2 regions of the Pseudonocardia sp. ICBG162 genome follow, and region 2 is predicted to be linked to the other one. Evidence: predicted binding sites of a transcription regulator. Region 2 holds the regulator's gene; the other holds the start of a gene.
The links. The regulator LexA, encoded in region 2, represses DNA repair genes until DNA is damaged. The targets are predictions, from matches to a motif close to CGAACACGTGTTCG.
Positions count from the first base shown of each region.

Region 1: a site for LexA is predicted at 2,180-2,193, ahead of recA (recombinase RecA). Genes of this name have one in related genera too.

Region 1 covers NZ_JAHLJD010000013.1:2,016,677-2,023,911, forward strand. The annotation lists gene KPL60_RS34645 (RecX family transcriptional regulator) at 1-950, opposite strand, end outside; gene recA (recombinase RecA) at 953-2,005, opposite strand; gene KPL60_RS12470 (DUF3046 domain-containing protein) at 2,265-2,459, opposite strand; gene KPL60_RS12475 (hypothetical protein) at 2,537-2,698, shown strand; gene KPL60_RS12480 (MFS transporter) at 2,708-3,970, opposite strand; gene KPL60_RS12485 (hypothetical protein) at 4,052-4,573, shown strand; gene KPL60_RS12490 (ATP-dependent helicase) at 4,634-7,235, shown strand, end outside.
Region 2 covers NZ_JAHLJD010000017.1:661,624-668,858, reverse strand. The annotation lists gene dapF (diaminopimelate epimerase) at 1-39, shown strand, start outside; gene hflX (GTPase HflX) at 94-1,584, shown strand; gene KPL60_RS17230 (hypothetical protein) at 1,620-2,684, shown strand; gene lexA (transcriptional repressor LexA) at 2,713-3,477, opposite strand; gene KPL60_RS17220 (hypothetical protein) at 3,707-3,937, shown strand; gene KPL60_RS17215 (hypothetical protein) at 4,100-4,759, shown strand; gene nrdR (transcriptional regulator NrdR) at 5,279-5,770, shown strand; gene KPL60_RS17205 (vitamin B12-dependent ribonucleotide reductase) at 5,865-7,235, shown strand, end outside.

The sequences.
Region 1 (7,235 bases), on a different contig from region 2:
TTGCGGTGCAGCTCCATCGCGATCGCCCGTTTGCCGAGGCCGCGGTGGCGGTGCCGGGACCGGACCCACTGCTCGGCGAAGGCCTGGTCGTCGACGAGTCCGACCTCGTCGAACCGCTCGAGGACGCGGTGCGCGACCTCGTCGGGGATCTCCTTGCGGCGCAGCGCGTCGCCGAGCTCCTTGACCGTGCGGGCGCGGTCGGTGAGCAGGCGCAGGCAGATGTCGCGGGCGCGGGTCTCCTGCTCCTGCGGTGTCTCGACGCGTGAGGTGGCGTCCTCGCCCCGGCGTCTCCCCCGGCCACGGCCCTCTCCGCGGCGCCGGCCACGGGGGGTGGTGCTCTCCTCGACCGGGTCCGGCCCGGTGCCCTCGGGCGCGGCGGCCGCGGCGTCCGGGTCGGTCGGGCCTGCCGCGGCGGCCGGACGCCGACGCGGGGTCGCGCGGTCGCGACGGGGTCCGCTGCGGCGAGCGCCCCGTCCGGACAGCTCCTCGAAGGAGACCACACGGGGCGAGCCGGGTCCTGCATCGTCGACGCCGTCGTCGGCACTCCCGCCGGAAGCAGGGTCGGGGCCGGAGTCGGGGCCGTCGAGGGTCAGTCTGCGGACCGGGGCGGGGGCCGCCGCCTCGTCTGTCGCGCCGTCCGCCGCGGGGCCCGTGGACCAGGCCGCCGGCGGGTCGGTCGCCGTCGTGGGGGCCTCGTCGGCGCCGCTCAGCGCGGCGAACGAGACCTGGTGGGGGCTGGTGTCCCAGCCGGGGACGGCCGGGGGCTCGGCGCCGGACTCGTCCGGCCCACCGCCGGTCGGGTCGGCGGTCCGGACCGCGGGCGGATCCTGCTCGTCGGTGACCGACGGGGTCACGCCGAACAGGTCGTCGAGCGGGACGGTGCGGGGCCTGGTCGGCTCCGCACCGTCCCGTCCGGACGTGCCTCCGGACCCGTCGCGCTCGCCGGTCACGCTCAGAAGTCGACCGGGGCCGGGAGGGGCTCGACCGGGCTGGTCTCCTCGGCGTCGACGACGGCGCCGATCCCCAGCTTCTCCTTGATGCGCTTCTCGACCTCGGCGGCGACGTCCGGGTTCTCCTTGAGGAACTTGCGGGCGTTCTCCTTGCCCTGCCCCATCTGGTCGCCCTCGTAGGTGTACCAGGCACCGGACTTGCGGATGATCCCCTGCTCGACGCCCACGTCGATCAGCGAACCCTCCTTGGAGATGCCGACGCCGTAGAGCACGTCGAACTCCGCCTGCTTGAACGGCGGGGCCACCTTGTTCTTCACGACCTTGACCCGGGTCCGGCTGCCGACCATGTCGGTGCCGTCCTTCAGGGTCTCGATGCGGCGGATGTCCATACGGACCGACGCGTAGAACTTCAGCGCCTTACCACCGGTCGTGGTCTCCGGGGACCCGAACATCACGCCGATCTTCTCGCGCAGCTGGTTGATGAAGATCGCGGTGGTGCCGGAGTTGCTGAGCGCACCGGTGATCTTCCGCAGCGCCTGGCTCATCAGCCGGGCCTGCAGACCGACGTGGCTGTCGCCCATCTCGCCCTCGATCTCGGCGCGCGGCACGAGCGCAGCCACCGAGTCGATGACGATGATGTCGAGCGCGCCGGAGCGGATCAGCATGTCCGCGATCTCCAGCGCCTGCTCACCGGTGTCCGGCTGGGAGACCAGCAGGTCGTCGGTGTCGACACCGAGCGCCTTGGCGTACTCCGGGTCGAGCGCGTGCTCGGCGTCGATGAACGCCGCGACACCGCCCGCGGCCTGCGCGCTCGCCACGCAGTGCAGCGCGACGGTCGTCTTACCGCTGGACTCCGGGCCGTAGATCTCGACGACGCGGCCGCGCGGGATGCCCCCGACGCCGAGCGCGACGTCGAGCGCGATGGAGCCCGTGGAGATGGCACTGATCGGGACGCGGGCCTGGTCGCCCAGGCGCATCACCGATCCCTTGCCGTGGTTCTTCTCGATCTGGGCGAGGGCGAGTTCGAGCGCCTTGCCGCGGTCCGGAGCGGACATCTCTTGACTCCTCGCTGGTGGTCGACGATCGGGTCCTGCTGGTGTCTTTCGGGGAGGCACACCACAACGGTATGGGGTACCCCTGACAGTTACGGGCCCGGATCGGCGCCTGTGGACAACTCGTCCGACACCGCGCCGCAGGACCGGTACCGCGAGCCCTGCCGGAACCGTAGACGAACACGCGTTCGATCCGACACCGCGACACGCCGACCGGGCACCCACGGGAGCCGAGCGGTCACCACGACCGCCCGGGGCGCCGCTACCGCCGTGCGGGTGGGACCTCGTAGGCCGCGCAGACCGCGCGCCAGACCCGGCGCAGGTCGAGACCCGCCTCGATCGCCTGCTCGACGGTCCGGCCGCCGAGGTCGGCGAAGACGTGGTCACGGGCCAGCGACGCCGCCCGCACCGGCCCGAACTCGCCCTCCATCAGTTCCCGGAAGTGGCTCAGTCGCACGCCCGCGAGGGTAGACGGGTCACCCGTTCCGTGCGGTGTCCGCCCGATGACGGCCCGGAGCCGGTAGCCTGGGTGATATGTCCGAACTGCTCGCCACCGTCCCGGTCGACGTCGCCGACGAGGTCCTCGCGACGACCGGCATCGGGTCGCCGCTGGCGTGGCAGGTCGTGTCGCTGCTCGCTCTGCTGTCCGCGCTGGTCGTGCTGGTGCGCTGGTGGCTCCACCAGCGCCGTCGCTGAGGGTCCCGCTCAGCCGGCCGCCGGGCGTCCCGTGCGGGCCGCGCGCGCGGCCACCAGCAGGAACGGCACCGTCGCCACGACCACCAGCGCGCCGAGCAGCGCGTAGGACGACACCGTCACGAGCACCCCGGCCACGATCCCGGCGGCGGCGCCGGCCAGGTTCATCGCCACGTCCACCGAGCCCTGCACCCGCGGCCGGTCGGCCACCGCCAGCGACGCCGTGAGCTGCGCCGACCCGCCCACCACCGCTGCCGACCAGCCCAGGCCGAGCAGCACCAGGCCTACCGACAGCAGGCCGGTCGCGGTCGGCGCGGCGAGGGCGCAGACCACCCCCGCCAGCGGCAGCAGCACCCCGGCACCGGCCAGCACCCGCGCCGGTCCGAGCCGGTCGGCGAGCCACCCGAACAGCGGGCTGAGCGCGTACATCCCCGCGATGTGCAGGCTGATCACCAGCCCGACGACCGACAGCGCCGCGCCGCCGTGGTCCATGTGCACCGGGGTCATCGACATCAGCCCGACCATCACCGCGTGCCCGAGCACGATGCCGACCGCGCCGAGCAGCGCGGGGCGCGAGGCCCGCAGCACCGCCCACGGCCGCACCGCCGTGGCCCCCGGCGCGATGGCCGGGGTGCCCGCGCGCTCCCGGGCCCGCAGCAGCGGGTCGGGCCGCAGACCCAGCCACCCGGTCAGGGCCGCCAGGGCGAACGCGACCGCGCAGAGCAGGTACGGACCGGCGACACCGGGCAGCCCGACCGACACGGCCACGGCGTCCAGCGGACCGAGCAGGTTCGGCCCGGCGACCGCACCGACCGTCGTCGCCCACACCACCAGCGCGAGCGCGCGGCCGGCCCGCACCGGCGCGGCCAGGTCGGTGGCGGCGTAGCGCGCGGCGAGCCCGACCGCCGTCCCCGAGCCCACCAGCAGCAACGACACCAGCAGCAGCACCACCGAGCCGGTCGTGGCCGCGACGACGGCACCGACCGCGCCGAGCAGCCCCACCAGATGACCGCCGACCAGCGCGGGACGCCGTCCCCGGGCCTGGGCCACCCGTGCGACGACGGCGGCCGCACCCGCCGCGCCCAGCACGCTCGCCGTCGACGCGACGCCACCGACCGCGGGCGAGCCGGACAGCCGGGAGGCGACCAGCGAGCTCGCCGCGATCGAGGTCGCGACGGCCGTCCCACCGAGCACCTGCCCGATCGCGAGCACCGCCAGCAGGCGGGGCTGGGCGGGGTCCTGCGGCGGGGAGACGGCGTCGGGTGCGGCGGTCACGGACGGATGCTGCCGTGCGACGGCCGCCGCGCGCCAGGGCGTTACGCTCCGGCCCGGCCACACGAGCGGAGGACGGTGGACATGGCGGGCACGACCCCGAACACACGCAGGTCGGCGGGCACGGACGACGCGGAGCTGCAGAACGCCTACCGCATGGTCTCCGACGTGCTGGCCGGAGCGGTGCGCGAGACCCTCGCCACGCCGGGGCCCGACCCGGCCCGGTTCGCCGTGCGCCGGCTGACCGCGGTCGACCGGGACATGCCGCCGGACGCCACCCCGCCCGGCTGGTCGCTGGCCTTCCTGGTGCTGGCCGACTGGTACGACGCCGCCCGCACCGCGCTCGCCGACCACGACGACCGCTCCGAGCGGGCACTGGCCTGGATCGGGAGCAACCTGGGCCCGCGCTACGCGGCCCGGGCCCGCTACACGGTCGCCCCGCTCGTCGACCCGGCCGACGCCCGCGAGACCTCGCACTACGTCGACGCGCTGGGCGTGGACTTCCTGGCGTCGATGGTCTGGACGGTCGCGGCGGTCGTCGCCGAGTTCCCGGCCGAGGACACCGCGGAGGTCTGGCCCCGCACGAGGGCCGACGCCGCCCGCTGACGTCGCAGGTCACGCCCGGTCCGACGGGCGCTCGACGGGTGACTGTCGGACCCCACCCGCATGATGGTCGGCGTGACCGCACTCGAGGGCTTCTCCCCTGCCACCCGCCAGTGGTTCGAGGGGGCCTTCGCCGCGCCCACGGCGGCCCAGGAGGGCGCCTGGTCCGCGGCGCAGGCCGGGCGCAACGCGCTCGTCGTCGCGCCGACCGGGTCCGGCAAGACCCTCGCCGCGTTCCTGTGGGCGTTGGACCGGCTCGCCGCCACCCCGCCGCCCGCCGAGCCGAAGCACCGCTGCCGGGTCCTCTACGTCTCACCGCTCAAGGCCCTCGCCGTCGACGTGCAGCGCAACCTGCGCTCGCCGCTGACCGGCATCCGCCAGGCCGCGCAGCGGCTCGACGAGCCGGTCCCCGACATCACCGTCGGGATGCGCACCGGCGACACCCCGGCCGACGAGCGGCGCCAGTTCCAGCGCACCCCGCCGGACGTGCTGGTGACCACCCCGGAGTCGCTGTTCCTGCTGCTCACCTCGGCCGCGCGGGAGTCGCTGCGCGGGGTGACGACCGTGATCCTCGACGAGGTGCACGCCGTCGCCGGGACGAAGCGGGGGGCGCACCTGGCGGTGTCGCTGGAGCGCCTCGAGGAGATCACCGAGGCCACCCCGCAGCGGATCGGGCTCTCGGCGACCGTGCGCCCGGTGGACGAGGTCTCGACGTTCCTGTCCGGCACCCGCCCGGTCGAGGTCGTGCAGCCCGCGATCCCCAAGACGATCCGGGTCGAGGTGCAGGTCCCGGTGCCCGACCTGGCCGCGCTCGACGAGCGGCCCGCCCCGGGCAGCACCGACGAGGAGGTCGTCGGGTCCGCCGCGGGCACGGCGCGCAAGCCCTCGATCTGGCCCGCCGTCGAGGAGCGGCTGCTCGGCCTGGTGCGCGAGCACCGTTCGACGATCGTGTTCTCCAACTCGCGCCGGCTCGCCGAGCGGCTGACCTCCCGGCTCAACGAGCTCGCCGCGGAGCAGGAGGCCGCCGCCCTGGAGGAGGCCGCGGACCTCGACGCCGACGCCCCGGGTGCGTTCCCGGCCGAGGCGGTCGGGCAGTCCGGGGTGGGCGGCGGGGCCGCGCCGACGGTGGCCAAGGCCCACCACGGCTCGATGTCGCGCGACCAGCGGACCCTGGTCGAGGAGGAGCTGAAGTCCGGCGTGCTGCCGTGCGTCGTCGCGACCTCCAGCCTGGAGCTGGGCATCGACATGGGCGCCGTCGACCTGGTCGTGCAGGTCGAGGCGCCGCCGTCGGTCGCGTCCGGGCTGCAGCGGGTCGGGCGTGCCGGGCACCAGGTGGGCGCGGTGTCCGAGGGCGTGGTGTTCCCGAAGTACCGCGGGGACCTCGTGTCCTGCACCGTCGTCGCCGAACGGATGACGACCGGGTCGATCGAGTCCACGCGCTACCCCCGCAACCCGCTCGACGTGCTGGCCCAGCAGATCGTCGCGATGGTCGCGATGGAGTCGTGGCAGCTGTCCGACCTCGCCGCGACGATCCGCCGGGCGGCCCCGTTCGCGGCGCTGCCGGACTCCGCGCTGCACTCGGTGCTGGACATGCTGGCCGGGCGCTACCCGTCCGAGGAGTTCGGCGAGCTGCGCGCCCGCATCACCTGGGACCGGGTCACCGACGAGCTGCGCGGCCGCCCGGGCGCGCAGCGCCTGGCCGTCACCTCCGGCGGCACCATCCCCGACCGCGGCCTGTTCACCGTGATGACCCCGGGCGGCGCGGACGGCGCCGGCTCGCGGGTCGGTGAGCTCGACGAGGAGATGGTCTACGAGTCCCGCGTCGGGGACACGTTCCTGCTGGGGACCTCGTCGTGGCGGGTCGAGGACATCACCCACGACCGCGTGATCGTCACCCCGGCGCCGGGGGTGCCCGCCCGGATGCCGTTCTGGAAGGGCGAGTCGATCGGGCGGCCGCTGGAGCTGGGCCGGGCCGTCGGCGCGTTCGTGCGCGAGATGTCCGGGCTGGCCGACGCCGACGCCCGCGAGCGCGCCACCGCGGCCGGGCTCGACGAGTGGGCCTGCGACAACCTGCTGTCCTACCTGCGCGAGCAGCGCGAGGCGACCCGGCACGTGCCGAGCGACCGCACGATCCTGGTCGAGCGGTTCCGCGACGAGCTGGGCGACTGGCGCCTCGTCGTGCACTCGCCGTTCGGGGCGCAGGTCAACGGGCCGTGGGCGCTGGCGATCGCGGCCCGGATGCGGGAGCGCCGCGGGGTCGAGGTGAGCGCGTCGGGCGCCGACGACGGGATCGTGCTGCGCCTGCCGGACGCGGTCGACGACAACGGCACCGAGGTCGTCCCGAGCGCCGAGGACGTGCTGCTGGAGCCGGGCGAGATCGAGCAGATCGTCGTCGCGGAGCTGGGGAACTCGGCGCTGTACGCGTCGCGGTTCCGGGAGTGCGCCGCGCGGGCGCTGCTGCTGCCCCGCCGCGACCCGCGCCGCCGCAGCCCGCTGTGGCAGCAGCGTCAGAAGTCGGCGCAGCTGCTGAGCGTGGCGGGCAAGTTCGAGCAGTTCCCGATCACCCTGGAGGCGATGCGGGAGTGCGTGCAGGACGTCTACGACCTGCCCGGGCTCCGCGAGCTGATGGGCGACGTCGCCTCGCGGAAGGTGAAGGTCGCCGAGG
Region 2 (7,235 bases):
GGGGAGCTGGACCGCGCGTGGTGGGACGCGCCCGCCTGAGCGCCGCGAATCCGGGCGGACACGGGCCCCGCGACGTGGGAGGATGGGGTCAAGATGACTGATGCCCACACGCACCCCTCCGTGACCCCCTCCACGTCGAACCCGGTTCCGACGGGTGGCGAGCTCGACCTGGAGGAGCGCACGTCGCTGCGCCGGATCCACGGGCTGTCCACCGAGCTCACCGACATCACCGAGGTCGAGTACCGCAAGCTCCAGCTGGAGCGGGTCGTGCTCGTCGGCGTCTGGACCGAGGGCACGGCCGAGCAGGCCGAGAACTCGATGACCGAGCTGGCCCGCCTCGCCGAGACCGCCGGTTCCGAGGTGATGGACGGCCTCGTCCAGCGCCGCTCCAGCCCGGACCCGGCCACGTTCATCGGCTCCGGCAAGGTCGAGGAGCTGCTCGGGACCGTCCGCGCCACCGGCGCCGACACCGTGATCTGCGACGGCGAACTGTCACCCGGCCAGCTCCGTCAGCTGGAGGAGCGGCTCAAGGTCAAGGTCATCGACCGGACCGCGCTGATCCTCGACATCTTCGCCCAGCACGCCCGTTCCCGGGACGGCAAGGCCCAGGTCGAGCTCGCGCAGCTGTCCTACCTGCTGCCGCGGCTGCGCGGCTGGGGTGAGGCGCTGTCCCGGCAGGTCGGTGGCCGCGCCGCGGGCGGTGTCGGTATCGGTGGCCGTGGCCCCGGTGAGACGAAGATCGAGCTGGACCGGCGCCGGATCCGCGCGCGCATGTCGAAGCTGCGCCGCGAGATCGGCGCGATGCGCCAGGTCCGCGAGACCCAGCGCGGCAGTCGTCGCCGCAACGAGATCCCCTCTGTCGCGATCGTCGGCTACACCAACGCGGGCAAGTCGAGCCTGCTCAACCAGCTCACCGACGCCGGGGTGCTGGTGCAGGACGCGCTGTTCGCGACGCTGGACCCGACCACCCGCAAGGCGCAGACGCCCGACGGGCACGACTACACCCTCACCGACACCGTCGGGTTCGTGCGGCACCTGCCGCACCAGCTCGTCGAGGCGTTCCGCTCCACGCTGGAGGAGGCCGCCCGGGCCGACCTGCTGGTGCACGTCGTCGACGGGTCCGACCCGCTGCCCGACGACCAGATCGCCGCGGTCCGCCAGGTGCTCGTCGAGGTCGGGGAGGCCGCGGGCGACACGATGCCGCCCGAGCTGCTCGTGATCAACAAGACCGACGCGGCCGGTGACCTCGCGCTGGCCCGGCTGCGGCACGCCCAGCCGGACGCGGTGTTCGTCTCCGCGCACAGCGGCGCCGGGATCCCGCAGCTCCGGGAGCGCATCGCCGAGCGCCTGCCGCGCCCGGAGTACGAGGTCGACCTCCTGCTGCCCTACACCGAGGGTGCGCTGGTCGCGCGGCTGCACGACGACGGCGAGATCCTCGCCGAGGAGCACACCGCCGACGGCACCCGGATCCGGGCGCGGGTCAAGCCCGAGCTGGGCACCGCGGTGCTGCCGTTCGCGGTGGCGGGCTCGGCCCTGCCGACCGGGACCGGCACCGACCTGCCGGCGACGGCGGCGGGCCACTGAGCGTCCCACCGGCCGGGCGAGCGGGTCTCGGGGTCGTGGCCCGCCGCCTGACCGCGGTCCTCTGCCTGTCCGGTGCGCTCACGGGTGCGGCCGCGCCGCCGCCCGGGGCGACCCCGGTCTGCTCGATCGACGACCCGCGGTTGGAGGAGCTGTCCGGGCTGGTCGCCGAGGGCCCGCCCGGCGCGGCCCCGCAGCGCTACCACGCCATCGTCGACGGCGGCGGGACCGCGCGGGCGTTCACCCTGGACCCGGCCGGCTGCGCGGTCACCGGCACCCGGCAGGCCGACGTCCCGGTCACCGACGTCGAGGACCTCGGCCTCGGACCGGGCGGGGAGCTGTGGCTCGCCGACACCGGCGACAACGGGGCGCAGCGCGGCTCGGTCCGGCTCGTCGTGCTGCCCCCGGCCGGGCCGCCACGGGTGCACGACCTCGTCCACCCTGACGGTCCGCGCGACGTCGAGGCCCTGCTGGTCGGCGACGACGGCGTGCCCCTGCTGGTCGACAAGACCACCGGGGCCGCCGGGGTCTACCGGCCCGCCGCACCACTGCGCGACGGCGGGGACCCCGTGGAGCTGCGCCGGGTGGCCCAGGTCGTGCTGCCCTGGTCCGGCACCGGTGGCGGGCCGCTCGGGGCCGCCGGGTCGCGCACGGTCACCGGCGGCGGGGTCTCGCCGGCCGGGGCCGAGGGCGGGCGCGCCGCCGTGCTGCGGACCTACACCGACGCCTGGGTGTTCCCGCTGCCCGCCGGCGGACCGGCGACGGCGGACGCGCTGGTCGAGGCCCTGGGCGGGGCACCGCTGCCGGTGCCGTTGCCGGGGGAGGCCCAGGGTGAGGCGGTCGCCCCGGACGGCCAGGGCGCGCTGCACTCCGGGAGCGAGGCGCGGGGCCTGACCGCGGCGGCGATCACGGTCGTCCCGGGCGCGGTGACCGCGGCGACCGTTCCGCGGGCACCGGTCGTGCCCCAGCCCGCCGAGGTGCCGGAGTACCGCACGTACCCGTCGTGGCTGCCCGCCGCGGGCGGGGCCGCGGCGCTCGGGGCGCTGCTGGTCGCCGGCGCCGTCGCGATGTCCCTGCACGGACGGCGCCGCCGGTCCCGCTGACCGCGGGACGGGGCGCCGTCCGCGACGGTCAGAGGCGGCGCAGGACCGCCACGACGCGACCGAGGATCGACGCGTCGTCACCCGGGATCGGGTCGTAGGCGTCGTTCGCGGGCATCAGCCAGATGTGCCCGTCCTTGCGGCGGAACGTCTTCACGGTCGCCTCGCCGTCGATCATCGCGGCCACGACCTCGCCCTGCTCGGCCACCGGCTGCTGGCGCACGACGACCCAGTCGCCGTCGGTGATCGCGGCGTCGACCATCGAGTCGCCCTTGACGTTGAGCAGGAACAGCGTGCCCTCGCCGACGATCTCGCGCGGCAGCGGGAACACGTCCTGCACGGCCTGCTCGGCCAGGATCGGGCCACCGGCGGCGATGTCGCCGATGAGCGGCACGAACGCCGGCGCCGGCCGCGCGGAACGCAGGTCGGCGGTGTCGGTGTCGGTGTCGGAGTCCGTCCCGTCGGTACCGGCGATCTGCTCCGGGCTGCGGACGTCGACCGCGCGGGTGCGGTTCGGGTCGCGCCGGAGGAAGCCCTTGCGCTCCAGGGTGCGGAGCTGGTGGTGCACCGACGAGGTGGACGTGAGGCCCACCGCGTCACCGATCTCGCGGACGCTGGGCGGGTAGCCGTACCGGTCCACCCAGTCCCGGATGACGGCCAGGACCTTCTTCTGCCGCGGGGTCAGGCCGCGGGTGTCGGCCGCGGGGTCGGGGAACTCCCGGACCTTCGCGGATCCCCGGTCCGCGGCGGTGCCGGTCACGCCGGGACCACCGTGTCCGGTGTCGTCCGCTGCCATCGCATTCGCCTCCTCGGGGTACTTACGGCGACGACCCTAGCCGCCGCGGGCCCGTTCGCCAAACATGCGTTCGAAGTCGCCCGGGGCGTGTCGTGGATTCCGGCGGACCGCGGTGGTACAACATCGCACAGGCGTTCGATCGAACACTGGTTCGATCGAACGCGGTCCGCGTCGCCGCCCGGCCGCGCGGGGGAGACCGGCAGCGGGAACGGCAGCGGGGGTGGCGATCGTGGGTACGGCGGTCATCGGGGACGTGACGGTCATCGGGCGGGTCCCGGTGCGCACCACGACCGACGGGGTGCGTCCCGGCCCGGCGCCGGGCGTCGTGCGCCGTGCGGTGGCCGCGTCGGGTGTCCTGCTCGCCTCGGCGGCCGCGGTCGTCGCGCTCGGGGTGCTCGCCGACGTCGCGGTCGCCACCCACGGCCCGGCCGGGCCGCCCGCGGTCGGCGCACCACGCTGAGAACGTCCCGGCACGGGCGACGACCTGCGGGAACGCAGTTGTTGTCGGTGCCGGGTGCTACACCGCTCGTACGCCCGTTCGACCGGGCTCGGGGAAGGGCCGGTCGGGAGCGGGGGAGACGAGACCGTCCGGGGGACGGGCGGTCCGACGGCAGGAGGAACCATGCGAGAGCTCGACGAGCGGATCCGCGACCACGGCGCGGTCGGCTGCCTGACCGGCGCCCCGGCGCCCGGCACCCCCACCTCGCGCGCCCGGCGCGCCGCCCGGGAGCGGGTGCGGGCCGCCGACGGTCTCGCCGGTGCGGCCGGTGCCGGCTCGTCGGCCGCCACGCGCGCGGCCCACCGGTGGGCCGCCCACGGGGCGCGCGAGCGCGCACTGACCGAGTCGGTGGCCCGTCACCCCGCCGCCCGTTCCCGGCGCGCTCCGGTGTCCGGCGCCCCCGGGGCCGGTGTCCCGGTGTCCGGTCCCGCCGGCGGTCCGAACCCCGCGGTCCGGACGCCCCGCTGCACCATCGCGGACCCGGCCCCGGGGGCGACGGCGACCCTGACGCGGCCCGCACCGGCCGCGGCGCCGGCCCGTACGCGGTCGGTGGCCGTGCCGGCACCGCGCACCGTCCGTCCGCCGTCCCGGCGCTGCCTGGTCCCGGCGCGCCCGCGCCCGGCCCGCAGCCGCGCCCGCGGTCGCCTGGAGCGGTTCCTCACCGGGGTCGCGGCCCTGCTGTGCGCGACGACCGCGGTGGTGGCGCTCGGGCTGCTGGGCGACGCGGCGGCGGGCTGGAACGCCCCCGCGGCCGCCGTGCCGTCGGTCGGCGCCGTGCGCTGACGTCGGCCGGCGCCGCGCAGTGCGACGCCGCACCCCGTGGTTCGCACGGCCGTGCGCTGCGGGGCGGTCCCAGGTGGTGACGGTGCGGAGCGACGGACGCCGCGTCGGCGTCGCATCGGGTGACGGCGTGCGCGGTATGGCGCGCGGGCGTCGTGACGTGGCCGTCGGGATGTCGCCGGAGGAGTCGGCGACGTGCCGCCGGGCGCGTCCGCAGGGCGTGTCCCCGCATCGGGTGGCCGCCGGTCGCGGTCCCTCCGGCGCGACGGACGGCGCCGCCCGCGACGTTCCTCGGCGCCACCAGCGCCGATGCCCCGCTCCATGATCGTCGGCGACGGACCGGTCGCGGAACGTGGTGTGCGAGGCTCGGATCCCGATCGGGCGAAGCTCGGCGTGGCACCGGGCCCGGGATGGCGTACCCCTAGATGTAGGGGTTACATTGGTGTCGTTCCGCCACTGGTTGGGGGGACTGATCGCTGCGGAGAGTTTCCGGAACGTCACGGAAGAGGGGTGTGAGCGTCCATGCGCTGCCCGTTCTGCCGACACCCGGACTCCCGCGTGATCGACTCCCGGACCGCCGACGACGGGACATGCACCCGCCGGCGCCGGTCCTGCACCTCGTGCGGACGACGGTTCACCACGGTCGAGGAGGCCGTGCTCGCCGTCGTCAAGCGCAGCGGGGTGACCGAACCCTTCAGCCGGCAGAAGGTCGTCGGCGGGGTTCGGCGGGCGTGCCAGGGCCGGCCGGTCGACGAGGACGACCTGCAACAGCTCGCCCACCGGGTCGAGGAGACGGTGCGCGCGCGCGGGGCGGCGGAGCTCCCCAGCCACGAGGTCGGGCTGGCGATCCTCGGGCCGCTGCGTGAGCTCGACGAGGTCGCGTACCTGCGGTTCGCGAGTGTCTATCGGTCCTTCTCCTCCATCGAGGACTTCGAGAAGGAGATCGCCGACCTGCGTTCGGCGGCTGCCGGGGAAGCAGCCGACGACGAGGCCGGTCACCACCCGGACGGCTGAGCGGCGCGTCGTCGTCGCCGGTCGTACCGGGAAGAGAGCCGTCCGCGCACCCCAGCGTGCGGGCGGAGAAGCGTCGGATGTGCGGAGGCAGTTCATGACCGAGACCGTCGGGGGCCCGACGACAGACACCGGTGAGAGCGCGGCGGCCAAGCCGTCGCGTGGCCGCGGGAAGACCGGCGCCAAGCGCGCGCCCGGCCTGACCGTGCAGCGTGTCTTCACCACCGAAGGGGTCCACCCCTACGAGGAGGTGGAGTGGGAGCGCCGCGACGTCGTCATGACGAACTGGCGCGACGGCACCGTCAACTTCGAGCAGCGCGGCGTCGAGTTCCCGCGCAACTGGTCGGTCAACGCCACCAACATCGTCACCAGCAAGTACTTCCGCGGCGCGGTGGGCTCGGACACCCGCGAGTCCAGCCTCAAGCAGCTCGTCGAGCGGGTCGTCGGCACCTACAAGCGGGCCGGTCTCGAGCACGGCTACTTCGCCACCGACGGCGACGCCGAGATCTTCGACCACGAGCTGACCTGGATGCTGATCCACCAGGTGTTCAGCTTCAACTCGCCGGTGTGGTTCAACGTCGGGACCGCCAGCCCGCAGCAGGTCAGTGCCTGCTTCATCCTCTCGGTCGACGACACCATGGAGTCGATCCTGAACTGGTACCGCGAGGAGGGCCTGATCTTCAAGGGCGGCTCCGGTGCCGGCCTGAACCTCTCGCGCATCCGCTCGTCGAAGGAGCTGCTGTCCTCCGGCGGCACCGCCTCGGGCCCGGTCTCGTTCATGCGCGGTGCCGACGCCTCCGCGGGCACCATCAAGTCCGGCGGCGCCACCCGGCGCGCGGCGAAGATGGTCGTCCTCGACGTCGACCACCCCGACATCGAGGAGTTCGTCGAGACCAAGGCCAAGGAGGAGGCCAAGGTCCGCGTCCTGCGCGACGCCGGCTTCGACATGGACCTGGGCGGCTCCGACATCACCTCGGTGCAGTACCAGAACGCCAACAACTCCGTCCGCGTCACCGACGAGTTCATGCGCGCCGTCGAGGGGGGCACCGACTTCGGTCTGCGTGCCCGCATGACCGGTGAGGTCATCGAGCGCGTCGACGCCCGCAAGCTGTTCCGCGGCATCGCCGAGGCGGCCTGGAACTGCGCCGACCCCGGCATCCAGTACGACGGCACGATCAACGACTGGCACACCACCCCGGAGTCGGGGCGCATCAGCGCGTCGAACCCGTGCTCGGAGTACATGCACCTGGACAACTCCAGCTGCAACCTGGCGTCGCTGAACCTGCTGAAGTTCCTCGACTCCGACGACCGGTTCGACGCCGAGACCTTCGCCAAGGCCGTCGAGCTGATCATCACCGCGATGGACATCTCGATCTGCTTCGCGGACTTCCCGACCGAGCCGATCGCCGACACCACGCGCCGGTTCCGCCAGCTGGGCATCGGCTACGCCAACCTCGGCGCGCTGCTC